Regions from separate parts of the Mojavia sp. genome, predicted to be linked through region 2. Evidence: riboswitches for the same ligand, from Rfam matches in the RefSeq annotation. Region 2 holds a riboswitch; the other holds the start of a gene.

Region 1 (20,180 bases), on a different contig from region 2:
TAGAAATGGAGGGCAGGATAAACCGTGGATACCAATGCGGGCAAAAGAAATTATCTCTGCGTTCAAAGGATTTGTTTGGAAACCAGTTATCGGTCGCGGTTTGGTTCAATTTGCGGGTTCTGATTACTATGCAAACAAATCGGGTAGAACACGGTTCTTTCTTTGGGGACTCGTTCCCATAGTTAATGGGCATAGTCCTGATGTTACCCGCTCTAGTATTGGACGACTAGCTGGAGAATTAGTCTGGCTGCCTTCAGCTTTGTTACCTGAACGCGGCGTGAGTTGGGAGGCAATTGATCAAAGAACTATCCAAGCTAGTCTTAATATTGATGGTGAATTTGTAAAGCTGACGCTGATTATAGATTCTGATGGCAAACTGCTAAAGCTTTCTCTACCACGTTGGGGAGAACACACAAAAGATGGCAGCTACGCTTACATTCCCTTTGGCGGAGAATGCCAGCAAGAACAAACATTTGGCGGTTTTACAATTCCTTCTCAAATGAGTGTCGGTTGGTGGTTTGGTACAGAACGTTACTTAGATTTTTTCCGTGCCACAATTGAACAAGCTGAGTTTCGTTAAAATCACTAACGCCACTTTTCACTCCAAGCGCCTGTGACATCAAAACCACCACTAACAGAAGTTAACTGCAATGAACCCCAACCAAATGTATTGCAAATTGGGCCGAAATTAGCACCGCACAAATCACCAGCACCATAACCGTTAAAAGAACGAGTGCCGATGTGAGAATAAGTTGAACCTCCCCAATTACCGTTGCCAAACCAAGTAGTATTTTTTGGCCCCACACGCAGAACACAACGCAAACCTTCACCGTTGCGATTTCCTGTTAAATCAGCAACTTTGTATTCATCGAAATATCGACCACAAGTTTGGGGATGAGGTAAAGGTTTATAGTTAGTAGCTTGGACTAATTGCCACTCTTCATTCCATGCACCAGTAACCCGAATGGTTGATGAACCTAAGATTTGAATTTTGAGATTTCCCGGAAAGTTATTGTTAATATCTTCGCCATTACCGTGAATATCAGAAGCAAAACCCACAAGATTAGAACCTCGGTAAATAGCTTGTCCCGCGTGGCGATAGGTAGCACCACGCCAATTACCTTCGCCGTACCATGCTAATCTGGGAATCGTAGTTCCTGGTCTACCTTCACTGAATTTGACGCAACGGATACCTTGACCTTGACGATTATCTAAAGCCTTAACAACATAAGTCCGAGCATGAGGCCCACAACTAAAATTTTGTACTTGAGACAAGCGTAAATTTTGTAGTATGGGCACTTGGGCAAAAGCATTACTTGCAGTAGAAAGCGCTACCATCCCAGCAAGTGTTAAAGATTTTATTGAAAGTCGAAGCATGATTTCCATTCCTTGTAGTAAAGTTTGTGCAGGTGTCTTTAACCCAATCGGTTTAGATAAGAGTTGATCCTCCCTAACCCTCCTTAAAAAGGAGGGAATTAAGCCCCCCTTTTCTAAGGGGAGTTGGGGGGATCTTACGGAATTGAATCCCATTCAGAACCGTATTGTTCTTTAACCACCTTCACTACTTCTCTAGGTAGGCTTTCAGTTTTTTATGCACCCTCGGCAAAGCATCATTGAAATTTTTTCAACTTTTGTGCAATTCGTTGCCGATCGCTTCAGTCATTGGGCGACAGAATCAAGATTGCGTAGTAGTATGCAAAGTTGTGTCAAACGCACACCACAAGAAACTTCAGAGTATTTTTGGTCGCTTTATTGGTATAAGTTATGGCAGCTTGGTGAATCTCAGATGCTTGCCAAGCAACATCTGACTGCTTATTTGCAAGAATCTTGTTATTGGGTATCGCAAAAAACAGTGAATAGTTTCGCCAGTAACCAGTATCAATTGTCAGACTGTTTTCAAATTGCGATCGCCCACATTGATCGAGTCCTCAAAGGATTTAACTCTAATCAAGGTTTTAGTCTCAAAAACTACGCGAGTTCCATCTTTGCTAGTGCAATTCGTGAAACTTTGCGCCAACGTCACGAAGTTGATATCTCTTCAGACTGGGGACTGTTACGCAAAATTTCGCAAAAGCGGTTGCAGGAGGCTTTGCAAAATGCTGGCTTATCCAAAGACGAAATTCATGCTTATATTCTTGCTTGGAATTGTTTCAAAACTTTGTATGTGCCAACTACACCCGGTACATCTCGCAAACTTTCTCGACCCGACGATCAAATGTGGGAAGCGATCGCCAAAGCTTACAATTCCCAAAGTAGCCAGCGCATCAATCCACAAATTCTTGAAAAGTGGTTGCTAACTGCTGCAAAAGCCACACGTAAATATCTTTATCCCACCCCAGAATCTCTCAACATTTCCCAAGGTGGAGATGACTCGGTGGAATTACTCGATAATCTCCCAGGAAATCAACAAGCATCGCTAATTGAGGAAATTATTGCCCAAGAAGAACAACAAACCAGAATTTCTCAGCAAACAGAAATTAATCAGGTTTTAGTCGCTGCGATCGCCCAACTCGAACCGGAGGTACAACAGATTGTACAACTGTATTACGCTCAAGGACTGAATCAAGATAAAATCGCCAAACACTTAGAAACTAAGCAGTATACTGTATCACGCCGACTGACAAAAGCTAGAGAAAATTTGCTGAAGTCTTTGGCTAATTGGAGTAGAGACACTTTGCATATTTCCGTCACCTCAGACCTACTCAAAAATATGAGTACAGTAATGGAGGAATGGCTACAAAGTTACTACGGGGTATCTCCTCAATAACTAGCTGGAAAGTCGTGAGTGCTGAGTGCTGAGTTGTGAGTGCTGAGTTGAGTAATAATTTCTCCCCTTGTCCCCAGTCCCCAGTCCCCAATCCCCAGTCCCTAACTACCATGACTGAATTTACCTTCGCCAACCCCAGTGATTTAATTTTAGAAATTCCTACTACCAGCCAAAATCGGGCGGTTATTCAAAGTCCATCTTTTTCTAACCCCACTTCTCGTTATCAAGGTTATCTCAATGAACTTTGTCTGAGTGCAGTTTTACCTTGGTTACAAGAGGATTTCGCACCACAAGCAAAGGTTTGGCCAAATAGCACTGCTTTACCGAGTTTTTGGGAACTGGTAAATGGAACCGCAATCACAATCAACGCAACTCGAATTATTTTGGTTCCCAGTGAAACAATTGATTGTAGCGAATTGCGAGTACCGCAAGAATGGATAGATTTACCAAGTTGGGCTGGAGATTATTACTTAGCGGTGCAAGTAGAATCAGATGAAGGTTACATCAAAGTTTGGGGTTACTCTACCCATGAACAACTGAAGAATCGAGGCAGTTATGATGCAGGCGATCGCACTTATACTCTTGATGCTACCGACATCATCAACGACATCAGTGTTTTAGCTGTGACTCAAGAACTTTGCCCCCAAGAAGCCACACGTAGCGTTATTTCACCTCTGCCAACCCTATCACAACCACAAGCACAAAACCTGATAACTCGCCTGGGCAATCCAGAAATACTTACACCCAGGTTAGCTATTCCTTTTCAAGTATGGGGGGGACTAATTGAACATGGCGGTTGGCGAAAAAGCTTATATCAACAACGCTTAGGACAAACAGAACAATGGTCAGTGCTGCAATGGTTGCGAAGCGGCGTTTCTCAAGCGGCGGAAACTATCGGTTGGGGACGGTTGAATATGCAATTGAGTTTTGCTGGTGGTAGAGGTGTTGAAGAAAGACAATCGCAGGCTATTCTCTCTCGTCAACTAGCGATCGCTGGTCAAACATACGAACTATTAGTAATACCACAAGGCGAACCAGACGCACCCATCTGGCGGTTTGAATTGCGTAACACCATTGTCGGTGCAGCCATCCCTGGCGGTTTTAAACTCCGACTACTCACCGAAGATTTACAGCCATTTCCCAACAACGAAGACATAGCAACAACCGCCGTAGAACTACTCTTCGTAGAAGTTGCCTTAGAACCACGTGAAGGTATAGTGTGGGAAATAGAACCTCTCCCTGAAAACTATGACCGAGAAATACTTAAGTTTTAAACTTTGGTTTAGCTTGTTTTATAGGTACTAGGATGGAGAATTATTACTTCAATCCACCTAGCAAAAAAAGCTATGAAACAAAAACCAGAACAACGAATGCGTATATGGGCAATGTTGTGTCATTTCTCGGCTTTGTTAGCTTGGATATTATTGTTTTCTTTGATATTTATCGGAATTCCTTTATATTTACCAATAAATATTTTAGTACCGCTGATAGTTTGGCGATTTAACAAAGCAAAATCTCCTTGGATAGATTTTCAAGGTAAAGAATCTTTAAATTTTCAAATTACGCTAACTTTTTATATTTTGTTTGTCGTAATTATATCTTTACTATTAATGCTAATTATTTTTGGAATTGCAATTGTCACTCATAGTTCAGGAAAAGAAGTGAAGATAGTTTTAGATGCTTTAGTATTCATGTGGCTTTCATTAACTTTATCAATGTTAGCATTCCAATTAGCACTAGTAAGTTTTGCATCAGCTAAAGCTTACAAGGGTGAGCATTATCGTTATCCTTGGACAATTAGATTTTTACGCTAAGTAGTGAGGAAAAGAGATTGACAAAATAATGCTGCAAAACAAACAGCCAAAAGTTAGACTTTGGAGCATACTAGGCCATCTTGCAAATTTAAGTTGGATGCCTGGTTGGATTTTGTTAGGAGGTTTGTTTAATTTAATATAAATCTGTATATAGGACTCATATTTGATTTTTGAACAAAATTCAGTACACCTTTATTCCTTCTTTCCAGTCCCCAGTCCCCAATCCCCAGTCCCTTACCTCTACGAGTGATTCAGAAATCAAATCTGATTGCTATATGCCTTTAATAAATATTTTTATTACATACATTATTTGGCGTTTTAAAAAATCACAACATTCGCTAATTGATTCTAATGCTAAAAATTCTTTAAACTTTCAAATATCCATAACAATATATATAATTATTTGGTTAATTATAGTTTTATTCATGGCGAAAAATGGCGGTAGTTATTTGGGCGATATCACAAATCACAATAGCAAATTTGCTTGGAGGTTTAATCAATATTTATCAATGTTTGGACTTCCAATCTATTTACTGATAATGTTGCAAATGGTATGTAGTATTTCAGCCGCAATCACGGCATATCAAGGAAAATTATATCGGTATCCGTTGACTATTCGATTTTTTAGGTAAATATTATGGCTTCTACACTACAGACGAATCAGAGTAAGATTGGCGTGGCGATCGCAGGTACAGGTTTTGGTCAAAAAGTCCACATTCCCGGCTTGCAAGCCCATCCTCGAACTGAGATAGTAGCTGTTTATCACCGAGATATCAATAAAGCCAAAGCAATAGCCGAATCCCATAATATCCCCCACGCCTGTGACACAATTGCAGACATTGTGAAATTGCCCCAAGTGCAAGCAGTTACCATCGCCACCCCACCATTTTTGCACTATGAAATGGCAAAAACAGTGCTGCAAGCAGGAAAACATTTATTACTCGAAAAACCTACAGCCTTAAATGTATCTGAAGCCAAAGAACTTTATCAATTAGCTCAACAACAAGGCGTTACTGCTACTGTAGACTTTGAATTTCGCTTTGTCCCAGGATGGCAGATGTTTGCACAACTACTCTCAGAAGGCTATGTGGGTAACAAGCGCCTAATTAGAATTGATTGGTTAGGTTCTTCACGTGCTGATGCTTCGCGTCCTTGGAACTGGTATTCTTCCCAAGATAAGGGAGGCGGTGCATTGGGTTCTTTGGGTTCCCACGCCTTCGATTATATTTACTGGTTATTTGGGCCAGTACGCAAATTAAGCGCCCATTTGAGTACCGCCATTCCCACACGTGTTGACCCTGTTAGCGGTGAAAGTAAGCCAGTGGATACAGACGACACCTGTATATTATCTCTGGAATTAGCAGATGGCACACCTTGCCAACTAACGATCAGTGCAGTGGTTCATGCGCCGAGAACTCATTGGGTAGAAGTGTATGGCGATCGCGGTACTTTAGTTTTAGGCAGTGAAAATCAAAAAGATTACATCCACGGTTTTCGCATTTGGGGTTCCCAACCGAGTAAACCGTTAACGGAAATAGAAATTCTACCACACTTCATGTTTGGGCAAAATCACGCCGATGGGCGCATTTCGGCATTTATCCGTGTAGTAGACCGATGGGTGCAAGGAATTGATAGCCAGCAAGCAATAGTTCCATCCTTGCGTGAAGGAGTTTATTCTCAGTTATTGATGGATTTATCTCATAAATCCCATCAATCAGCAACCAGGATAGATGTACCTCACCTGGAAGATGTTTTGTGAAAAGGGGAATTGGAAAGAAGAAGAGTTTAAATAGCATAGGACTTACGCACTGAAGTCTGAAACCCTGATCCCCCCTAATCCCCCTTAAAAAAGGGGGGAACGTCTAAAGCCACGCCACTGAGGGAGTCGGGGAACCCGCAAGGGCGCAGGGCTGCCCTTTTTAAGGGGGTTTGGGGATCTGAGTGCGTAAGTTCTATAGCATTATCTCCTTCTCTCCTCCTCCCCTTGTCCCCTCGTCCCCTTGTCCCCTTGCCCCCCAGTCCCCAGTCCCCCAGTCCCCTTCTGTCATCGGCGACGAAATTCCACCTCTTTTGCCAAAATATTAATATCGTAGTCCCCAAAAAAATCGTGACCCAGTAAGCCAATGCCAGCTTTTGGGGCAACCGCTACTTCCAGATTATTAACTACAGCTCCACCAACTACAATCGATTGTACCCGGCTTGTCTTGAATCGAACTTGAGTACCATCTGCTATTTCGGCTTGCACCGTACCTGTAGCGCGGAGTTGCAAAGCATCCGCTATCTTCAGAGGTATTAGGGTACTACTAGCCCCAGTATCTAAAATCATCTCAAAAGTCTGTTGATTATTGAAAGTAACCGCAATGACAGGAGTTTTACCAATGCGGCGTTTGATTGGAACTCGAAAAACGTTACTTTCTGGCGTAACTATACCGCAAAGCTTACCCAAACTAATAGTTCTACCAGAGGAAGTTACCATGAAACACGCTCCTGGATCTTCAGCCGTTGCCGGATGCAGCAAGACTAAAGATATCAGCGTCGGCATTACTGCCATGACAGCTGAGTTAATAGTCAAAATTCCACGCTTTCCAGTATCCTTCATGTAATTTCGCGCTCCAAAGTTCCCTATAACCCTTGTTATTAGGTTACCCAGACTGGCTGAAAAACTTAGGCATCAAAAAAAACGCGCCACAAGAAGGTGTTGTGTTTTTAATCTACGATCGCAGCTGCATTTACAGCGGTGGCGATCGCATTCTGAATGGCAATATCTTTTTTAGGTAAAATAATATTTTCTGCAATAGTACGTTGAGCAACTACACCGCAAACGGCAGCAGCAGCAAATTTATACACCCCCGCCATTTTAAACAGCGTGCCACATTCCATTTCATAGTTCAAAATATTCAAGTGCCGATATTCTTCTGTTATTCCATGCAGCGATCGCATTAAATAAGGATTGGCTGAATCTGTGCGTTCCTGTCCTTCGTAAAATGTATCCACCGAAGCGGTAATTCCCAAATAATGTTCAACCTCTAATTCACGTGCGGCTTTCACCAACGCAACTGTGAGAAATGGATCGGCTGCGGCTGGATACTCCACAGGTGCAATATCATTTGCTGCACCCTGACGGCATAATGCGGCACTACTAATCACAATGCTACCGACTGCTATATGAGGTTGAATTGAGCCACAAGTACCAATGCGAATAATTTGCTGGATTCCTACTTGTATCAACTCATTCACCACAATACTCAACGAAGGCGCACCCATACCGCTAGTTGTAGATAAGATGCGGCGTCCGTTGGGTAAGTATCCCACATAGCTATTTAGTCCGCGATTCTCCGACAACAAGCACACATCCTGCAAATAGTTTTGAGCAATAAAATACGCACGTTGCGGATCGCCAGATAACAGCGCCATAGCGGGAGGCGATGCACCCAAATCTTCTTGCCCAAAGCCAATGTGGTAAAAGCGTTGACTGCTCATAAAGTTTAGAGTAGCGATCGCCCTAACACAACACTATGCTAGGGTGACTTTTAGACTTTTCATAAATCAAATCTCCTCCCTCCCATATCTGAAGTTGTCTTTGGGCTGCAACTATGGAGTTAAGATGCTTGGGTGGGTACAGAAAATGATTGTAGGCTAATGCCATCTGTCTAGCAGCTTCAGTATATGGCATTTGGCCTATTCCTGTACCCAATCCAGGACAGGCAATAATGTTAATTTTTTGCTTGGCGCGTTGGTTATTGTACAGTGACAAATTAAATGGCATTAAGACAAATTCATGTCATGAATTTAAGCCTTACCCACTTCAGGTTTGCAATTGTTGCTGTTGATATGGCTTGTAAATTCTTTGGGCTAATTCTAGGCGTAAAGCTAGAGATTGCAAGCTTTACACTCTTAATGACATTATTTTGTCACAGCGACAAATAAAAAGTCACTGTACACTTTTCGCTCCAAGTGCAGGCGATCGCTCTGTTCTTCTGGGGTTAATTCAGGAACTTCAACAACAGTAACTGTAATAGTTGCGCTAGAGGCATTGTCTTGGTCAAACATATCTCCCGCAGAATTAGCACATGGAGTGTTATCATATGATGCTGCTACTAAAGTAAGAATTCGGACGGAATGGAACCCGAATGCTGATTGGGGAGCAATCATTCACGGCATTCAAACGTTATTAGGTGGGACGCGAACTCAGCCACCGTCTACTGTAGATCCCCAAGATTTACGAGTCAGAAAAATACGCACTTTGCTTGATTACCCACTGGATTTAGTCAAGCAATGGTTGCAATTTCAAGATGCTACTAGCCCCAGTCAATTGCACGTGAGCAAAGTCGATGAACTAGTCAAAACAATGTGCTTGGCTTGGGCAACAGATAAGTGTGAACATCCGAATCATGCGGAATCTTCATATCAAAAGCAAGTTGTTGATGCTGTAGCTCAGGGGGCTGATGAATTAACAGCGATTAGCGCATGGATGGAGCAAATACAAGGGACAAAATCTGAAGCTGCTTGAAGAAAAGAAGGCAAGGGGCAGGGAGCAGAAAGCAAAGGAGAGAATCTTTACCCCTGCCCCCTGCACCGCTGCTTCTTCCCTCTCTACATTAGATATTGGAGAGTTACAAATGACTAGACAATTTACTGACTTAGACAACTACTCCTGTCATCAAATCGCCAGTGTTCTTTCACTGAATTTATCAACTGTGCGTCTCTGGATTAATCGCGGTTGGCTCAAAGCAGATAATCGTTCTCCAAAGCATTACGAAATTAGAGTTTGGCATCTCAAACAGTTCCTTGAAAATCCACCACAACAAATCAAAAAACGCATTGCTGCTCTTGATCGCGAAGCCATCATACCTCTTAGGGAGAAAAGCGTAATGGAAGCAATCACCGAGTTAGAAAAATGCTGGTTTCTATCCCCGCCTTGGGGTCAAGAAATTCCACCTGTTGAAATTAATTTATGGGAGCGAGTTTATTTCAAGGCTAACAGAAGATTTGGTTATTGCTGTGGACTGCAATGGTATCAACAGCGTTGGGACTACGTTATCGATGTTGAGAACGACATTGTACGCGCAACAAAACATGAAATTCTTGGCACTGGTCGAATAGAATCTACCACTGTGAAAAAACCAGCTTTTGTTTTAGGCGATTGCCTTCGGCACTGCGCGGGAGCGCAATCGCGTACTGTTGCAATTTCCCAATCGCGGCACAAACCAAAGGCTAGTTCTGGGAATTGAGCTAATCGAGAAGTCTTGGTTCTACAAAGTCGAATTGACATCACCTGCTTTTCCTAAAGCAACTACTATGACCAATCGATTCTCTTTAGTGCGGGAAGAGGATTTGGTGCGGGTGAATGTCTAAGTCCAAACACAACACTTTGTACTCATCACACAACTAAAACTATGTCTCAAATCGAAGTAGCTCAAATTATCGAACAGATTAAAGAAGAGATTGAAGTTGATGCATCGGGTAAAGCTAAAGCCAGTGTTAGAGCAACTGCGAGATTGGCTGGGGTAGACCACACTGCAATTATCAATCATCTTCAAAGCGGTGAACTAAAACCGACTAAATTAGCTCAAACTCTTATCGTACAAGGGTTTGATGCTGGTGAACTAACAGGGTGGAGAACAACTGGCATCCCTGACACAGCGCTCGCAATCATCTTGGAATACTACGCCTTTGACGCTGGGAGGTATTGTAACCCACAAGCAAGATTGGTATGCCGTTCATTCAACGCCATCGGTGTTCGCGCCTGGATGCAGGATATCACGGGCTGGACTAAACCCGCCAACAATAGGGAAACCGCCATGACACAAATACAGTTACTTGCAGCGATCGCTAAACATTTACCAGAGCAAGAACAGCATTTACTCCAACAACAACAGCAACAGACCGAAATTTTGCACCGACTAAAAGCGGTTGAAGTTGAGCAAGACAGGGTAAACACCCCCTGCGGTCACAAATATAGTGTTGTCGGTTTCGCTAATGTTCAGGGGTTGGAAATATCGGTGAAAGAAGCGAGTACTAAAGGCGACCAGGGGCGACGAGTGCTGATTATCACCCATCGCATTCAACTGGGTGAGGCATTATGCGATCGCTTTGGGGTGAATTGCATTAGAACAACGGTTCCGGCGCAAATTCCCCCATCTACGAATTTTGAGAATTGATAGCGATTCTGTTGGCGACCCCACACATCCAGCTTGTGGGTGTATCGCGCATCTCAACGAGATTCTCACACAGTACGATTTGGTTATCGCTTCCCCTAGTCTGGAAACTGGTGTTTCCATCGACATCAAAGGACATTTTGATTCGGTGTGGGGGATATTTCAAGGTGTGCAGCCTGTGAACTCCGTGAGGCAGATGTTGGCGAGACTAAGGGAAACTGTTGACCGTCATATTTGGGTCAGTCGGTACGGTATGGGGACTGTTGGCAATGGTTCAACTGCCACTTGAAAAGTCTGTTTCATCCATGCAATATTGGCTGCGTTTCTCGCCGCGTACTCTGCTGGGTCAGGTGTAGTGTCGCATAGGTTATTGCACGAACCCTGGATGTTGAGTGTTGCATAGGTAACTCTGCCGACTGTCCAGCGGCGGTTCTCGACACAGGGCACCACACCGTTGACACCGAGGCACAATGGGACCACCTGCACTTGTTGAGCTAACCGACGCCGCCCCAGAGACAAAGAAGTACTGAAGAATACCAGACGCTCATAGTCGAGGCGCTCTAGCGAGTTAAATCCACCATTGGAAGGGCGATCGCAATCTGTCCAATCGTTATCACCTGGCGTGAAAGCTGCTGGCGCTTCCAGGGAGTTGAAGTAGCCGAGAGCCTTGGCGTATAGCGCGTTGTCGCAAAGGCTGTTAGAACCAGCTTTGAGATCGCCATCGTGGGCAGTGAAAGCAAGTTTCTGCGAATTCATGTCCTCAATTAGTCGTGTTACGCCAACCTCCTGTGCGTCTGAGTAGGGTAAATCGCCCCAAAGCCCGATTTCGTAGGGCGCGTTTGCAGTCTCATTCTCTCTGGCAACCACCAAACTCGTAGTAGTAGATGTCAGAAACGGTAAAATTAGGGTCAGTAAACACATTTTCCGCCGCAAATGTTTAATACTGATGCGTCTAAACACTGTGTAGTCAAGCTTGGTCATCATCATATCCTCGATTATTCTGGAATCCGTGAGCGTATTTTAGATAAGTAGTTTTTGCCCACACCATTCCAGTCGCAATTTAGACTACCGGATTGTTGCTCACAGATTGGTTATGAATAGGTTATGAGTGAGATACAAGTTCAAGCGATGCCCCAAAGTTGTTAAGGTTGATTGGATTAACACTGAAATGGATGAGGCTGAGATTGCGCCTTTGAGCGGCGTGTGCGGGTAAATTCTACGCCTGAGCTTGTTTCCTCCCTTGGTGATGCTATTAGTGTTGCTGATGGTGAGCCGTTCACCGAATCGATATTTGGGGAACTGGATGGTTGGAGTTAACTTTGCGGACGGTTGTAGGTCTGTGGTGGTGTAGCTCCAAGGCTGTTGCATCATCTATAGTAGTTTGCGACACAAAAGAGCAAGAGCGCGTAGTAGCAAGCCCTGGGAACAGGTAGTAAAAATTATTGCTAATAAGGGAACTCCAAAAAATAAATTATTCAATTCCTGCAATTAAAACGACTTTCCCTCCCCCTGCTCGCTGCCCCCTGCCGTCAAAGCGATGGGATATTTTTTTATTTGGAAGCCCCTAAAGCAAGCTATTTCCTCCAGCCTCAAGAGCTTGCCTTTACAAGCGCAATTTTAGGTTATCAGACTATTAGGACTTCTTTGATTTTTCGTTTTTTCTTAACTTTCTCTTAAACTAGTTAATATCTTCTTAAACGAAATTTCAGTCTGACTTAGGTTGGCTATGTTGAAAAAGCATCAAGTAACCTTACCAGGCATACCAGGGTTAAAACGGTTGCTGTCTTACCAGCGAGCATGGTTGCTCCCTGATTTACTGGCAGGTGTAACGGTAGCTGCTTATTTAATTCCGCAGTGTATGGCTTATGGGGAGTTGGCCGGGGTGCAACCTGTAGTAGGATTGTGGGCAATTCTGCCACCAATGATTATTTATGCAGTGTTGGGTTCTTCACCTCAACTCTCGGTCGGGCCAGAATCGACGACGGCGGTAATGACAGCGGCAGCGCTCGCTCCTTTGGTGGCATCTAATGGTACTAATTATGCAACGCTGGCTTCTGGGCTAGCTTTCATTGTTGGGATTGTATGCATCATTGGCTACATTGCTCGCTTGGGATTTTTAGCAGATTTGCTGTCTAAACCGATTCTGATTGGTTATATGGCAGGGGTTGCCATAATTATGATTACAGGGCAGTTAGGCAAAATTGCTGGCATTGACATTGAGGCAAATACTGTTTTTGGAGAAGTAGGTGAATTCTTCAGCAAGCTAGATCAAATTCATCAGCCAACCTTGATATTAGCAGCTATAGTCTTAGCTTTTTTATTCATAATTCAGCGATGCTTTGCAACTGTGCCTGGGCCATTGTTTGCAGTCTTATTAGCAACGGCTAGCGTAGCTGTATTCGATCTCGACCAACAAGGAGTAGCCGTAGTTGGCGAGATTCCAGCAGGCTTACCTCATTTGGCTTTCCCCAAATTATCGGCTCAGGAATTCTCCACACTCATTGCTTCGGCTGTTGGAATTGCGATTGTTGGGTATTCAGATAATGTACTGACAGCAAGAGCATTTGCTAACCGTAATCACTACAAAATTGACGCTAATCAAGAACTGTTGGCACTTGGAACCTCAAATCTGGGAAACGGATTAATGCAAGGTTTTCCAATTAGTAGTAGTGGTAGCCGCACTGCAATTGCTGACTCATTAGGGAGCAAAAGTCAAGCATTCTCTTTAGTTGCTTTGATTGTAGTTATCTTGGTGTTATTGTTCCTACGCCCGTTGTTGGCACAGTTTCCAAAAGCTGCATTAGGGGCGATTGTTATCTATGCGGCTACAAAACTGATTGAAATTCCAGAATTTCTCAGATTGGCACAATTTCGACGTAGCGAATTATTTTTGGCTTTGGTCACAATCTTTGGAGTTCTACTTACTGATATTTTGGTTGGGGTTGGTATTGCAGTGGGTTTATCTGTGATTGATTTGTTTGCCAGGGTAGCACGTCCGCACGATGCAGTTTTGGGAGAAGTGCCAGGTTTACCTGGATTACACGATATTGAAGATTGGCAAGGAGCCAAAACTATCCCAGGTTTAGTCATTTATCGCTATGACGCTCCCCTTTGCTTTGCCAATGTCGAAAATTTCAAGCGCCGGGCATTGTCGGCAATTGAAGCCGAAAAAACTCCTGTGGAGTGGTTTGTATTAAACACAGAAGCAATTGTTGAAGTTGATATTACTGCCATCGACGCATTAGCCCAATTGCACAGTGAACTAGCTGCTCAAGGTATTACCTTTGCATTGACACGTGTTAAACAAGATCTTTACAAACAACTAAAGCACTCGCAGCTTTTAGACAAGATTGGCTCCCAACACGTCTATCTGACTTTGCATACTGCGCTCGCTGCATTTCAAGCCCGCGAATACCATTCTCACAAACAGACTCTTGAAGGGGAATGAAACGCTCACCTTGTTTTTTCGTTTTTTCTTTATGGACATTTACGACCTTGAAAGCCCACAGCTAGAAGCTGTGAGCTTGTTGACTTAGACTACTAAATTTTCTCAGTAATCTTGAGTTGCTCTTGACTATGTTTCATTAACTCATAGAGATCGTAAGCATATAATTCTTCACGGCTTGGCTCACAAGGCGTTGCGCTTGTTGCTACGATGGGATCGCCGTAACCATTGGTTTTACCAATGAGTAAAAGTTTTTGACCCGCATACTCTCCAATTAACTTGTAATCAGTTTCAGGAAAAAGATTTACATCAGTCAAAGAATTCTGATTTTGAATGGACATTTTTTCTCCTAAATTCCTTAACAATCTTCATGCTTTCAGTTTTTTGAGAGATAGTGTTGTGACTCCACCTCCCAAGAGCTTATAAATTTTTTGCTTTCATCCAAGTGGAGTACACATCTTCTACAAAGAAGCTGTAACCACTATTTTCCTGATAATTTTTGAGATGAACTTTCAAAGTAGTAAAATAAGCACCATTAATGATTTGATGTCCGTAACCAAGAACTTGACCAAATTGCCCTGTTTCTTGATGCAAGGCATAATCCCCAATATTCAACATGGATGTGATTCCTTTTGAATTAACTAGTTAAGTAGTTTATTGGTGACTATTTGTAGATGCAATAATCACCTTCAAATAGTCAAATCAAGTCAAAAAAGGTCAATAAAGATTAAGCTGCAATCTGAGGTTGTTTTTGAGATTGAACCCGATTTTGAGTCAGGAAATCAGTGTAGAGATTGTTTAACCCAGAGGCAACACTATACCAACTCAAATAAGCCTCTACTCTTTGGCGACCAGCTTCTTGTTGACCGATTTTCACGGCAGGGTCACCATCAACAGATACCAAAACAATATGATGGTTTTTATTGAAAAACATAGTAAAATTTTACCTCAAGGCAACTAGTCTGCCTCAGATACCAGAAACACAAGTTATATTTTCCTTGCCTCCGGAGCGAGGGCAGGTACAACGAAGCGCAAAGTTACCAGCCAAGGATACTGACGAGACAAAGCATTGATTTTAATTATGCTGCTCGTTCAATCTCCTCCCAATGCCTACGAAGTTAGCTGACGGACTAGAACTGAGAGATGTCCTTCTCTAGATCATTCAAGCTTTGTGGGATGAAGTTGATTCTTCACACTTTTGCTTTAAACTTTGCCAGAGATACGCCCCGAATTTGGTTCCTCCGCTCCTTGTTTATCTCCATACAACATAAATGTCTTTGGAACAAACAAGAGATTAGGCAGACTGATTTAATTTTATTGCTCATCTTAACTGTCATAGTTAACAATGTCAAGTTCATGAACACGTAAATTATGTATGTGTCACACTTACTTGTTGCTAACTTATGTTCATTAACCCTGATATTATGTTAGTTTTCAAAAAACTTGCACTATCGTTAGAAAGATTCAAAAATCTTCCGTACGGTTCTGATTTCATGTCAGGCACTAATAATATAGTGTTATTCTCGACAATGCACAGACACACATGATATTCCCCAAACATCATCTCAAAGGGAGCAACGCGATTTTCCTCAGTCGGACAAAAACGAGTGACGATGCTCCACCCCACAGGAGGCGATTGCTAAACCGAAAGTTCAGTAAATTAGTAAAATAGATACTAGTTAGATAGCTAATCCCTCAGTAATACTGAGATAACTCTATTATTATGGTTGTTGAGTTCTCTGATGGAGACAAAAAAGTGTAGGATGCCCTTTGAGTAAAAGTTTTGAGATTTGATATCAAAACAGGGAATGCCTACACTTCATGAACGAAAAAATATATTCAAGTTTAGATTTAAGCAAATCACTGTCAGACTTTAAACAAAAAGTTACGAAACTTTTAGAAATTAAAAATCTGAGCGAATGGTCGGCTCAGACTTTTAAAGCATTAGAAGAAGAAATTAGAAATACAGCATTAGCTTTAGCAGGAGAATGTGTAGCAGTTTTACTAAATAAACTATCTCACTCTCAGTCAGCTGTGGATATAGCAATCAAGCAAACAAGAAGTTTGTCAAATCAGAAAATCAAAAAATATGGTAATTATACTAGGCAGATATTAACAGTTGGTCATGTCAAAGTATATGGATGAATTTATTTCAACAGCAACTGACGAGCGTTGTAAAATTTTGGTGCGAGAACGTAATTATATTCTCAAAGCTTACCGTAGGCGACTATTAAACTATCACTTAGTCGCACTCCATCAGCTACCCCTTGGGAGCGGTGCCGTTGAAAGTTTAATTCGTCAAGCTGTTAACTTACGCATGAAAGGGAACAGTAAATTTTGGCTTCCAGATAACGCAGAGATTATGTTACATCTGCGATGTCAATGGATAGCTGGCAGTTGGGACAATTTTTGTAACTCTATTTTTAATTCTTTCCTTAATCCCAGCAGTGCCTGAACATTTTATACATTTTACTTGAATTCATGTTTTAGCGATCGCCTGGCCTTGGGGTGGAGCATTGTCACTTGTTTTTGTTCGACTTCAGAAAATCGCGTTGCTCCCTATCTCACAGCAATGAATGGGGACTCACGAAAACCAGAAATAGCTGCCGCACAAAACTATTTCGCGGTGAAAACTCGTGAAGCAGAGTTAGCCCCGCAAACCTCAGAACTACTTGCCCAACTCTTGGAAAGAGTAGAACAGCAAAGCACGGTAATCGAAGAACAAGGCAAGGCGATCGCTCAGTTGCAATCCCAAATTCAAAACATACTACCACCATCAACCGACTTCATACCCCCTGGTTGGAATGCTGAGGTATGGCGTCAGCTATCCCCTCAAGACAAGCGCCACTTCCGCTATATCTTCCGCCGCCGTAACTTTCGGCCATCAGGGCAAGGAAAAGATAAATCACTGGCCTTACCAGCTGCCACAACCCAACAGATTCAGCACAAGCAACGGACGGAAGTACAGCAGTTGATTGGTGAGGTGTCGCCCGAAGAACAAGAGCGTTTAGAAGCAGCAAAACAAGAAGCATTGAAACAACTCTGGTCACAGGGAGAACAGTAATATGCAACAACTCAATCTGTTTGATGAACCCGCCCCAGTTTTACCCGTTACCTATTACCCCGACTTTTTGACTATCCAAGAGGCAAACGAACTATACCAGCACTGCAAACAACTCCAATGGCAGCAGAATCACATCAGGATGGTGGGCAAGATTATTCCTGTGCCTCGGCTAGAGTGCATTTATGGTGACAAAGGATGTGATTACCTCTACTCCAATAGCGTGTTTTTGAAGCCCCTGCCCTGGACAGAGCCACTAGCCCAACTCAGAGATAAGATTACTGCTGCCACCAGCTACAGCTTCCGCATCGTCATTGGCAATCAGTACCGCAGCGGCCAGGATTCTATCGGCTGGCATTCGGACAATGAACCATCTATGGGAATTAACCCAGCCATTGCATCTATCAGTTTGGGTGCTGTAAGAAAATTTCAGATTAAACCAATCAGTGGAAAGCCGACTGATTTGTGGCTCGAACACGGGAGTTTGCTCAATTGTTGGCGAGATTAAGGGAAACTGTTGACCGTCATATTTGGGTTAGTCGGTACGGTATGGGGACTGTCGGTAATGGTTCAACTTCTATTGGTGGATTATTGCGGAGTCAGCACGTTGCGACCCAGGCTAACATTGCTCTTTTGTCAGCTGCGGATAATCAGGATTACAGCTACATCGACTCCAACTTCCAACCCGAATCTTTACAAGCCTGGGGTAAGCGCGCTTGTGTGATTAACGTAGAAATGAAGCGCTATCAGGAGTTTGTGTTGAGAGGATTGGTGGCTGATGGGTATACCGTTATTGATGCTCCTGATGCTGATTCTGATGAGGGTGGGGAAATCATCAAGGAAGTTAAGGCGGCATCAAATGAATTGTACTCTGGTGAATTGAAGGCGATTGCGCGGAGCGCAGTGCCGGAGGCAATCGCTGATTCTGATGATATATCTGATGCCCAACTCAAGAAACTGCAAAACCAACGAGCGAAAACTCCAGCCGAAAGACATCAGCAGCGTAAAGCTGAATTATCCCACCGTTATGAAGTTGAGGTTACACCCGAATTGGTGGAGAAGGATGATGACGGCTGGTATACCCAACTGCGGCTGCACTATTATCTGACGCTGGGGCGGGAATTCTTGACTAAGCGTGATGGCAAACGAGCCAAGGGAATGGCGGAAGCTGGGGAAAATTGCATTTGGAAGCCTGATTTCAACAAGGGGCAGATGTTGTCTTCTGTTTTGTTACTGGAAAACCTCAATCTGTTGCAGTTTCTCACGCCTGAAGTTCAGTTGAGGGGGTCTGACGAACAAATGCAGGAGTTTAAGGCGAGGGCTGTGGAGAATCGGTATGTCATCAAGAATTATCTGAATGTGACTATTACCGAGAAATTTACTCCCATAGCGATCGCACAAAAGCTCCTCGACAAAATCGATTTGAGGCTGTCTTATGTTGGTCGGTTGGGGCCACGAGGAAAACGGGAGTGTGTATATAAGTTTCTTCCTGCTGACGATGGGCGAGATGGGATTTTCTCTAGGTGGTTAAATCGGGAGTTGGTGTAACGTCGCTTCGCTCCGAATTTAAAATTAATAATTCAAAATGCAAAATTAATTACCTCCATGTTAAATTTTGAATTTTGAATTTTGAATTGATTTGGTGTCAGTCACTAATAATATAAATGTACCAATACAAGTTGGTGACACATCATCACCTTATAACCTTCCCACTAATGGAAGTAATAATTTGGGGGATATGAACGGACAAGACAATCCAATTGATTTATGGTGGCAGCAGGTTAAATCTTATGCTGCATTAGCTATGGAACGATTGAAAAATGGTGTGGAAGCGGTCAAAGAGTTCCTCAGTTCCCTCACAACTGACGAGCGTTGGGGGGTGATGCTGGCATTTGAGGAGGCACAGCCGCAGATGTTCTCTCAGTTAGTGGCCGAAGCTCCCAATTGGGTAGAGTGGATGGCGTGAATTGGTTCTTAAACCCATCTTCATCGGTTTCGATTCACTGCATCAGCAGCGCGGATTTCCCTCTTAACAAGCCAATCGCGAGCGAATAATGACCATCCTTATTTTGTCTCAGCCAGTGTACATTCTAGCCTAGATGGTTTACGAGTCTTTAATTACAGCCAATGGAATCCTAAATTTGATCATCGTAGTTTGCCTCGTCCAACAGTATTGAATGAATTCTTTGCGCCTGATTCACTCCTATTAGAAGTTACTGCTAGCCGTTCGCTCTCACAAGAGGTTGAGCCTCTTAAATTTGGCCAGTTGGTTGCAGCTGCCCCCGATTGGGTACAGTGGATGGAATGAATTGTTTGGTTGTAGTGTGTTCGTTTAGCCGTTTGCACAGTCAACAAAAGCACCCAAGTTTCCAACAAGATAAATGAGTGCTAATCAATAAAAATACCATACAAGGATTATCTATCTGCACTTTGAACCGAAGTAGTTATAATAGTAACAGTCATTACGCAAATTGACTGTAAGCAAAGTGACAAATATTTTGTTAATAATATTACTTACAGAAGCTAAAGATCCTAGCTGTGCAGCATTGACGGCGACAAGGAATTAGGGGGACGACTTGGAAAGTAATCAGAACATTATTGTGTGCCCACATGATTACAAGCCAATAAATCTCCCGATTCAGCGGGGGCTTGAAACTTTTGGGTGTTACCGCACGTGGCTTGCGGGATGAGGAAGAGGACAAGGGAAAAAATTTGGATAGCATTGTCTGCTTGCCCCCCTTACCCTTATCTGTGCCTGTCTTTGTCCTCTTCTGGCGAGTTTCGAGTCAATTTAATAACCTCAATATTGCTGATATGAGTGTTTTTCAGTTGTGAAGACTACTATTTTTATCTTGCTTTACTTAGATAGTTCTGCCTGAGCCTATGCTTAAGAGTTAATCCAACACCAAAAAGGCTAAAAATTAGAGAACCAAGG
Region 2 (9,820 bases):
GGTTAATTCTTGATTATGCTGTGGGCAAACTTCAAGAATTAGTAACTCGCCGCCCCATAGCTTCTAAATGATAAAAATTGATTGAAAGCAAAACAGTAAGATACAGCGAGACTCTGCGTGAGCTTACTACTAAATTAATCACCATTGGAGCTACAGAAATGGGTGATACTAATCACAATAACTGGACTCGACGCGACTTTTTATTAGGAATGGGAGCAACGACAGCGGGAATGGCGCTGTCATCATGTGCAATTTCAGGAAATACTGGCGCTAAAGGATTGACGGAAGAAGCTTTAGCAGTAGAGCCAGTAGTTAGATCCCAAGACTTAGAAAAACCCGATATTACTGTGGGATACGTTCCCGTTAATGATTGTGCGCCATTTGCGATCGCCTGGAAAAAAGGTTTCTTCCGCAAATACGGTTTGAACGTCAAACTCAACCGAGAAGCTAGTTGGGCAACCTCCCGTGACGGATTAATTTTTGGTCGCTTGGATGCTTCACCCGTCGTATCTGGTGCTGTCACCAACGCCAGAGTTGGCGCTGAAGGCGCACGCCATGCCCCTTTATGTGCGGCGATGACCATTCACCGCCACGGTAACGCCATGACAATGAACAAAGCCATGTGGGATTTTGGGCTACGTCCATGGTACGAGTATCAAGAAAAATATGGCGATGGCGCTTTAGAAGCATTCGGAAGGGATTTTCGCAACTACTTTAACAAGCAGCCTTCAGAAAATAAAGTTTGGGCAGTAGTGTTGAGTTCTGCGATTTACGAATACTTTGTCCGTTACATATCTGCGGCGGCTGGCGTTGATCCGCTCAAAGAGTTTCGCGTCATTATTGTACCACCACCCCAAATGGTGACAAACGTGCGGATCGGTGCGATGCAAGCTTACATGGTGGCAGAACCTTGGAATACCAGAGCAATTACAGGTAACGAAGGCATCGGCTTTACTTTCGCCCAAGGCAAGGAAGTCTGGTTAGGGCATCCAGATCGGCTACTGGGGGTGATGGAATCTTTCATCGACAAATATCCCAAAACCTATCGTTCTCTGGTGAAGGCGATGATTGAAGCTTGCCAGTATTGTAGTAAAGTAGAAAACCGCCAAGAAGTTGCCGAACTGATTACAGATCGCTCCTTTACAGGTGCAAAACCCAAAAAACCGGGTGCTGACATTACTAAGTTTACAGGCCCGGCAATTCTCGGCAATTACAACTATGGTGGGTTTGATGGCAAAGACCGCACCATCAAAGCTGCTGATACCACGATTTTTTATGATATTCCTGATAATCTCCCCAAGCAGCCAGGAGAACACGCGACATTCTTATGGAGATCCAGAAGTATCTGGTTAATGACACAGGCAGCTCGTTGGGGACAAATTAAGGAATTTCCCAAAAATGCTGAAAAGCTAGCTGCACAAGGCTGGAAAACAGACCTTTATCGGGAAATAGCCTCGGAAATGGGGATTAAATGCCCCAAGGATGATTACAAAGTAGAACCTCCAGAAGTTTTCATCGATAAAAAAGGCTTTGACCCCAGCGATCCCGTTGGCTATTTAAATAGTTTTGAAATTAGGGCTAACGCTCCCACTCGTTTCTTCATATCTTAATTCCCAAGCCTAAATCTTGGCTAACGACTAAATTATTCAGGAGCATTTGATGATGGAATATACCCCATTAGCTATCAATACCCAGAACGAAGTATTACCCCGTAATGGATTTTTAGAAATTGAAAATTTAGTCAAGTCTTATCCAACACCAGATAAAGGAAATTTTGTCGTGTTAGATGGTGTTAATCTCACCATTAGTGAAGATGAATATATTTCTGTAATTGGTCACTCTGGTTGCGGTAAATCTACTCTACTAAAAATTGTAGCTGGTTTAGAAAAAGCAACTTCCGGCTCAGTGCGGCTAGATGGCAAAGAAATTCGTAAGCCAGGAGCAGAAAGAATGATGGTCTTTCAAAACTATTCTTTGCTACCTTGGTTAACAGTCCGAGAAAATGTCCGTTTAGCTGTAGATGAAGTGCTAAAAAATGCTAATCGTGCTGAGAAAATTAGCATTGTGAATGAACACTTGGCAATGGTAAACTTAACCGCGGCGGCTGATAAATATCCCGATGAAATTTCTGGGGGGATGAAACAGCGGGTGGGCATTGCTAGAGCTTTAGCAACTCGTCCAAAAATGTTGTTGATGGATGAACCTTTTGGAGCTTTGGATGCGTTAACTAGGGGTAAATTGCAGCGGCAGGTATTAGATATCTGGGAAAACCATAGACAAGCAGTGATGATGATTACCCACGATGTAGATGAAGCAATTTATATGTCAGATCGCATTGTATTAATGACTAATGGGCCAGCAGCCACAATTGGAGAGATATTAGAAGTACCTTTTCCTCATCCCCGCGATCGCTCTGCTATGCGAAACTCAAAAGAATATTTTGAACTCCGCAACCACGCCTTAAATTTTCTTGATCGCTATTTCACTCAAGACGAGTAATTTAGACTATCATGCATTTAGTGGGTAGCCTAATTCAAATTCGTCAAATCCTGGATTTGAAGCGGAGGAACCAATTTTTGGGGCTAATCTTTATGAAAGACATCTTCCAGTCTTAGCCCGTCAGCTAACTCCGTCGGCACTGGAAGGGGCCCCCAAAAACTAAGGCTTTAATACCAGTTGTTATTGGGGTTTCTTTTACCGATTTTAGATTTTAGACTTGGAATTTTAGATTGGGTTTTTTGCCGTTTCATCCAAAATCCAAAATCCAAAATTGGTTACCCTACTTCTCGTTACTTATTCGTTTCATTCGGAGAGAAGTTAGAACTGTGAAAATCAAGCCAATGTTAGTGCGCCTTCAAAGCACCATAGGTCGAAATGATTTAATTGAGCAAATGGTATTGCTACCAGAACCAAAAAAAGCTTTTTCTCACAAAGCTTGCACAGCAAAACCAGTTAACTTGATCGTTGCTTATGACGCTTCTCCTAAAAGCCACACCGCTTTAGATATAGCTTTTTGGATTGCTCATCAAACGCGTTTGGCTACTAACACACAAGTAACAGTTCAAGCCGTTTATGTAGTAGAAGAAAATCATAATAGCCAGTATTCAGATATTTTTAGCTTTGCAAAACATCTAACTCCCTTGGAGTGTCCCGCAAGCAACGTATCTAAGACTGTCACACCCGTCTTAACTCAACCAAAACTAAAAGCGATAGCACCCCATTTACAAGAAAAATCCCTAGCTGTCCTCCAAAAAGCCGACAGAATTCTTTGGCAAGCACGAAGTCTGGCTGAGGAATGGCAAGGTTCTTTCAAATCACATCTGCGATTTGGCTGTATTGGTGAGGAACTTACAAAAGTTGTTGAATTAGAAACTGCTGATATCCTGTTTATAGGTTGTCAATCGGCTAACCATCCGATTATAGAATCACTAGGTTCAAATTTCCCCTGTGCTGTCTTGGGTATTCCTACTTGCATTGATGAATAATCACTGTCTTGAATTTCAGTAAATATTAATCGAATTAAGATTTACTCATAAGTCACCTATAGTTAGGTGGCTTTTTTCACTAAACAAAACTATAAAACAAAGTAAAAATAGAGGTAAATAGTGTGGAAAACTCGCAAGCTATCCTAAGTATTTTCACATTTATCAGTGTCATTATCTTAGTCATGACAGAATGGGTGCATCTAACCATTGCTGCCTTACTAGGAGCTTTATTTCTAGTTTTTACCAACGTCATGACTTTACAAGAAGCTGTTGGTTACATCGGTAATAGTCATGGCACATTGGGTTTATTTTTTGGAGTTATGGTACTAGTAAGGGCATTTGAACCTACTAAAATATTTGATTACCTAGCCACTCAAATGGTTCTACTAGCTAAAGGAGAAGGTAAGCGTCTATTACTAGGTATCGTGGCTATTACAACCCCTATTTGTGCAGTTTTGCCCAATGCTACAACCGTAATGTTATTAGCACCTTTAATTCCACCAATGGCACAAGAATTAGGGGTTAATTTTGTACCGTTATTAATTTTAATGGTATTTGTAGCTAATAGCGCTGGGCTACTTACAATAGTTGGCGATCCTGCCACCTTTATTGTTGGCGATGCCATTAATATTAGCTTTACAGATTATTTATTAAAGTTGAGTTTAGGTGGAGTACTTGCCGTGGCTACAGTAGTAGTCACATTACCATTTCTATTTCGCAAAATTTGGAACACAAAGCTAGAAAATCTTGAACAACTGCCACACCCACAAATTAATCATCCACGCGTTCTAGGTGCGGGTACAGTAATTATAGCTTTTGTACTGTTATTTTTTGTGATTGGCGAATCTCTACCAATTCCTCTATCACCTGCTGCTGTTGCTTTGTTAGGAGCAGCTTTAGCTTTACTTCTATCTCACCATAGCAAAATCGATTCAGTTAATAACATATTACGTGACGTTGATTGGAGTACATTAATATTTTTTATGAGTATTTTTGTACTTATTGGTGGGCTAGAAAAAACAGGTGTAATTAACGGTTTATCGGGAATTTTAGCTACAATTTTAGGAAAAAATATTGTGCTGGGTTCGCTGGTTTTATTATTCTTTGTCGGGATATTATCCAGCCTTGTCCCCAATATTCCCTTAGTGGTAGCTATGGTTCCTTTGCTCAAACAATACATTGTCAATGTCGGATTAGCATCATCAGTTGTTCTAGCACCAAACTTTCAAGGGCAATTTCCCCCAGAAGTTTTACCACTGTTTTACGCCATGATGTTTGGTGCAACTTTGGGAGGTAACGGCACACTAGTTGGTGCATCTTCTAATATCGTAGCCGCAGGAATTGCCGAGCAGCATGGACGCCGTATCTCTTTTAAAACGTTTCTCCACTACGGTATACCAGTGATGCTACTGCAACTTGTTGTTTCGGCTTTATATGTATTACTTCGCTTTCTCATCTAAATAAAGAAGAGATTGACACTTTTAGTATCCTTCACCTATAATTTTGACCCTTTATTTATTACTAAATCTTTATAAATCTCAGCCTATATTCAGATATAAATATATCTGGAGAGGGATACCGCTGGCTATTTATTTAAAGATTCTACCTAGGAGAGATTTTAAATCTCCGAATCTGATACAAATACTAGAGAGTACAACAAATTCCAGCTTAAAAAAGGATTAAACGGATGAACCCGCCTGAAGAATATATAAATAATAATTTCAATAATTTCCATAGTTTCAAAGAGATAGAGCAAGGGAGGTCAGATCAAGAGATAAACAAGTCAGAATTGAATGGTACAAATACCAGCGAACTTAACAGTTTAGATAAAGTCAGAGATATTCTTTTTGGCAACCAGGTACGAGAAGTTGAAAAAAGGTTTGCCCGTTTAGAAGAACGTCTAGTTAAAGAATTAACTAACGTGCGAGAGGAGACAAAAAAACGTTTGGATTACTTGGAAGTATATATCAAAAAAGAGGTTGATTCTTTAACAGAACGCTTAAAGAAAGAGCAATTAGAAAGAGATGCAGGAGTAAAAGCACTATCTGAAGAACAAAATAATATTACTATTTCTTTAGAAAATAAAATTTCCCAGCTTGATGAACAAAGTACTAATAGCCAGCGGGAATTGCGGGAACAACTCCTCAACCAATCTAATAGCCTACAAGATGAACTCCGACAAAAATATGACGAAATATTAGCTTTGCTGGAAAGGGAATCTCAAGAACTCCGTAGGGATAAGACTGACCGTTCCAGACTTGCAAATCTGTTTACAGAACTGGCTATCAGGTTGAATGACACCAAATCTTAAATACAGCCTAGAGTTTGGAGATTGCTAATCTACCCTTGTTATCTTGTAAGTTTCTACGGCTGAAATATAACTTTAAAAATTTCAAATTTAAAAAGGTGAAGCTGCGTTATGGCAAGTTTTATAACTGCTGAATGCAGACAATTAAACGCACAAAAATTTAGCATTAATTTTGAATCGGGGGATTTTGATAATGAGTAATAATTCCACGGATGAAATATCTGAAGAATCCCCTAAATTGCAGAGTAATAGTAGTCAAAGCAACATTAGAGTAAGTCCTGGGATTATGCAAGAACCCCAGCGCTTAACGCAGTCGTCTAAAGTGGAAAACGCTACCGCAGGATCATCTGAGCGTTCCGTGTCTACAGACTTACCAGCAAATAATAATTATCTAAAGATCAGCGATGAACTAAGTACACTTCGCAGTTTGCTCTTCGGTATTGAGCCGACTCAACTGAATAAACTCTATGAGCGATTAGAAAACCCCCAAATTCAAGCAGAAGATATCAGTCGGCTGCTTCCAGAAGCCGTTATTTTGCGCTCAAAGCAAGACAACATATTGGGTGAAGCAATAGTATCTACTGTAGAAGCCGCTATTCAAACTTCGGTAAAACAAGACGAAGATATACTTTCAGAGGCATTTTTTCCGATCATCGGGCCAGCCACTCGCAAGGCTATTTCCGCAGCGATGGAACAGATGGTTCAATCTCTCAATCAAACTCTAGAACATAGCTTGTCACCGCAGAGTTTGCAGTGGAGACTTGAAGCGAGAAAGACAGGGAAATCATTTGCTGAAATTGTCCTGCTCCGCACGCTACTTTATCAAGTAGAACAAGTATTTCTAATTCATAAAAAAACAGGATTGTTATTGCAACATACAGTAGCAAACCAGGCAACAATTCAAGATCCGGATTTGGTTTCAGCGATGTTGACAGCTATCCAGGATTTCGTGAAAGATTCTTTTAGCGTGCAAAAAGACGAAGGATTGCACAGTTTGCAGTTTGGAGAGCTCACTATTTGGATTGAAGAAGGGCCGCAAGCTGTATTGGCAACTATTATTCGGGGAAAACCGCCCCAAGAATTAAGGTTAAGTTTTCGAGATGCAATAGAAAAAATTCACCTCAAGCTAAGTCAAGAAATTAACGCTTTTACAGGAGAGACAGAGGCATTTGAAGCTAGCAAGCCTCATCTGGAGAATTGTTTGGCACAAGGATATAAATCTCCACCTAAAAAAAATTATACCTATGCATGGACTTTCTTAGGCACAATAGCGATCGCTTGCGGTATTTGGGGCTTTTTGACGCTGAGAGAGCAATTTCGCTGGCATTCATATATCCAAAAACTTGAGTCTCAACCAGGAATCGTTGTAATTAATGCCAAGCATAGGCAGGGAAAATTTTTGGTTTCTGGAATGCGCGACCCATTAGCAGTAGATCCCACAACACTAATACACCAAGCAAGTCTCAATCCCAAAACGGTCATCAGTCAGTGGCAACCTTACCTATCATTAGATCCACAACTGATTACCATAAGATCTCAAGAGTTACTTCAACCACCAAAAACTGTAACATTAAAAGTTGACAGCAATGGCATTCTCAACGCCACTGGTTTTGCACCCCGCCAATGGATTTTAGAAACACGAAAGTTATGGCGTTTCATTCCGGGTGTGGCTCAATTTAATGATAAAAAACTCCAGGAAATCGAACTTAGCCAGCTAGAGTTATATCAACAACAAATTGAACGAGAAATACTCTTTTTTTCAGAAGGGACAACAGAGTTGATTCCAGGTGAAGCTGATAAACTAACTCATCTAGCTAAAAAAATCAATCAGCTTTTAAATATTGCCAAATACCTTGGCAAAGATGTACGTCTGCAAATTACAGGACACAGTAGTCCCAATGGCACAGAACAAAGAAACATTTTACTCAGCCAAGCTCGTGCCAGTAAAGTACTATCTTATTTTGCTTCCCAAAGAATCAACACCAGCAAATTTAAAGCTGTGGGTGTAGGTTCTACCCTACCTTTACAGCCAGAATTGACACAAGCACTTAACCGCACAGTATCCTTTAAAGTATTTATAACCGATACCTCTAGCTGAAGCAATATCAATTTATGCTCCAGAAAAAAATCTGTATGGTAGGTGCGTTTGCCACAGGTAAAACTAGTTTAGTGGCAAGGCTTGTTAATAGTATTTTTTCAGAAAAATACCATACTACTGTAGGTGTAAAGATTGATAAAAAAACAATAAATATTCAAGAACAAACAATTAATCTTATCCTTTGGGATCTGTATGGAGAAGATGAATTTCAAAAAGTGCGTATGTCCTACTTACGAGGTGCGTCTGGTTATTTATTAGTAGTAGATGGCACACGTAAGAATACCCTAGACAAAGCCTTTGACTTGCAAACAAGAGTAGAAGATACGCTGGGCAAGGTTCCCTTTATTATGATGCTTAACAAATGGGACATGATAGATGAGTGGGACATTGATTCTGTAGAAATCGATGCAGTTAAGCAGAAGGGTTGGACAGTAATGAAAACTAGTGCTAAAACAGGTCTCGGTGTAGCAGAGGTTTTTCAAACTCTTGCTGAGAAAATAATGGATGCATAGATGCTAGATTTACCTAATCCTGTTATTGCTTATCTACTAAGTTTCTTACTAAAAGAACGCTCTGTTGCCTATCTTTTAGTTAAGAAAGATGGCTGCTTGTCTGCCTGGGGAGGAAAACTGGCAGAATACGGAGTTAGTAACCTGCAAGCAGGGGAGAATATCAAAGAACAGATTTTTTTTCTAGAAGGTCTACTACCATTAGATGATCTTCCCTTATTTCTACCCCGTGTGAAAACCGAAAACAGTATTTGTGCTGATGTCCATCTTTTCCCCTCAGAAGAAGGTGATTGGGTATTGTTGTTAGATGCTACCTTGGATGAAAAACATTATTGTCTCATTCAACAACAGGCAAATGAATTCAGCTTGTTGCAAGAAAAGTTAACTAAAATATTTAAACATTAATCGACGCACAAGATTAATTGATTTTGGTATGAACTTATGAATGGCTCTATCACAGACGACCTATTCGCAGCTTTAAATATTCTAGTGTTAGAGCGACTTAATTTAGGCTCTTTTAAAATTACAGGGACAGTACCGAATTGGTTAAGGCGGTTTTGTCATCCAAGAGTTACGTCAGGTATGGAAGTTTTAATATTAGAGGAACAGTTTCCTTTTTTAAGAAACTTTTTGATTGATGCTGAAGAATTTTGGCAAAATAATGCTCCTAAGAAATTGAGTTCTGGTATCTGGGCAGACAATGATTTTACTGGAAAAGAAGCTCAATTTGAAGCATCAGCAATTTGTCTAAAAAACAAAAAAATTTTATTAATTGAATTGCTGGAAGATACTTATAAAGAAAAACAATATATTATTCAAAAAGCTAGAGAAAATCAATTACATTATCAACAATTATTAAAAGATAACCAGAAAAAAGAAATTTTAATTCATTGTATTATCCACGATATTGCTGGACAATTAACTAGTATTAATTGTTGTTTAGCTTTGCTGGAATTTGAAAATTTGACGCCTAAAGGACAAGAACGTTTAGAGATTGGTAGAGAGCAATCTATTAGGCAAGAAATGCTAATTCGGGAAATATTAAATGCATTCTCGACTGAGGTAGAGTCGCTAGAGGCTTTCACACTCGAAGCTGAACAAGCACCCAATATTTTGGCTTCTGTACAGGAAGTAATCAAGCTGTTAAACCCTACTTTTGCGCTCAATAATATAAAAATACAGATGGCTACCAATATTGACTTGACAGCAGACTGGAAAGTAGTTGGCGATCAATCGCGCTTGGATAGAGTAATTTCCAATTTGTTAGAAAATGCGTTGCGCCACAGCCCACCAGAGTCTACCGTGGAAATTGGCTTGCAACAAGACGAAGAATGTGTGATCATGACAGTTGATGATGAAGGTTCAGGCGTAGCGCCGGAAATAGCTGAAACTTTATTCCAAAAATTTTCACAAGGTAAAA

The links. Region 2 has a riboswitch for cyclic di-AMP ahead of AC5JL8_RS34375 (universal stress protein). Riboswitches for the same ligand answer to the same signal wherever they lie in the genome.
Region 1: another riboswitch for cyclic di-AMP. It lies ahead of AC5JL8_RS32480 (hypothetical protein); the one in region 2 lies ahead of AC5JL8_RS34375 (universal stress protein).

The regions. Positions count from the first base shown of each region.
Region 1 is NZ_JCACKA010000118.1:3,086-23,265, reverse strand. Features, by position in the region: gene AC5JL8_RS32580 (DUF6920 family protein) at 1-580, shown strand, start outside; gene AC5JL8_RS32575 (hypothetical protein) at 586-1,377, opposite strand; gene AC5JL8_RS32570 (sigma-70 family RNA polymerase sigma factor) at 1,592-2,767, shown strand; gene AC5JL8_RS32565 (DUF1822 family protein) at 2,878-4,041, shown strand; gene AC5JL8_RS32560 (DUF4870 domain-containing protein) at 4,114-4,581, shown strand; gene AC5JL8_RS32555 (magnetosome magnetite crystal formation protein family) at 4,857-5,213, shown strand; gene AC5JL8_RS32550 (Gfo/Idh/MocA family protein) at 5,219-6,340, shown strand; gene AC5JL8_RS32545 (retropepsin-like aspartic protease family protein) at 6,626-7,180, opposite strand; gene AC5JL8_RS32540 (nucleoside phosphorylase) at 7,288-8,061, opposite strand; gene AC5JL8_RS32535 (hypothetical protein) at 8,084-8,347, opposite strand; gene AC5JL8_RS32530 (hypothetical protein) at 8,485-8,631, opposite strand; gene AC5JL8_RS32525 (hypothetical protein) at 8,657-9,091, shown strand; gene AC5JL8_RS32520 (DUF1392 family protein) at 9,201-9,812, shown strand; gene AC5JL8_RS32515 (DUF1392 family protein) at 9,763-9,936, shown strand; gene AC5JL8_RS32510 (hypothetical protein) at 9,978-10,742, shown strand; partial or broken gene AC5JL8_RS32505 (plasmid replication protein, CyRepA1 family) at 10,687-11,022, shown strand; gene AC5JL8_RS32500 (hypothetical protein) at 10,968-11,726, opposite strand; gene AC5JL8_RS32495 (SLC26/SulP family anion transporter) at 12,466-14,187, shown strand; gene AC5JL8_RS32490 (hypothetical protein) at 14,280-14,525, opposite strand; gene AC5JL8_RS32485 (hypothetical protein) at 14,605-14,802, opposite strand; gene AC5JL8_RS32480 (hypothetical protein) at 14,912-15,118, opposite strand; cyclic di-AMP (ydaO/yuaA leader) riboswitch at 15,277-15,462, opposite strand; gene AC5JL8_RS32475 (hypothetical protein) at 16,006-16,329, shown strand; partial or broken gene AC5JL8_RS32470 (ISLre2 family transposase) at 16,322-16,639, shown strand; gene AC5JL8_RS32465 (hypothetical protein) at 16,658-17,248, shown strand; gene AC5JL8_RS32460 (alpha-ketoglutarate-dependent dioxygenase AlkB family protein) at 17,250-17,753, shown strand; gene AC5JL8_RS32455 (hypothetical protein) at 17,711-18,793, shown strand; gene AC5JL8_RS32450 (hypothetical protein) at 18,888-19,211, shown strand; gene AC5JL8_RS32445 (hypothetical protein) at 20,093-20,180, opposite strand, start outside.
Region 2 is NZ_JCACKA010000124.1:249,958-259,777, reverse strand. Features, by position in the region: gene ntrB (nitrate ABC transporter permease) at 1-71, shown strand, start outside; gene AC5JL8_RS34385 (ABC transporter substrate-binding protein) at 159-1,610, shown strand; gene AC5JL8_RS34380 (ABC transporter ATP-binding protein) at 1,663-2,499, shown strand; cyclic di-AMP (ydaO/yuaA leader) riboswitch at 2,531-2,653, shown strand; gene AC5JL8_RS34375 (universal stress protein) at 2,841-3,485, shown strand; gene AC5JL8_RS34370 (ArsB/NhaD family transporter) at 3,608-4,945, shown strand; gene AC5JL8_RS34365 (hypothetical protein) at 5,173-5,796, shown strand; gene AC5JL8_RS34360 (OmpA family protein) at 5,987-7,891, shown strand; gene AC5JL8_RS34355 (Rab family GTPase) at 7,906-8,403, shown strand; gene AC5JL8_RS34350 (hypothetical protein) at 8,404-8,805, shown strand; gene AC5JL8_RS34345 (sensor histidine kinase) at 8,842-9,820, shown strand, end outside.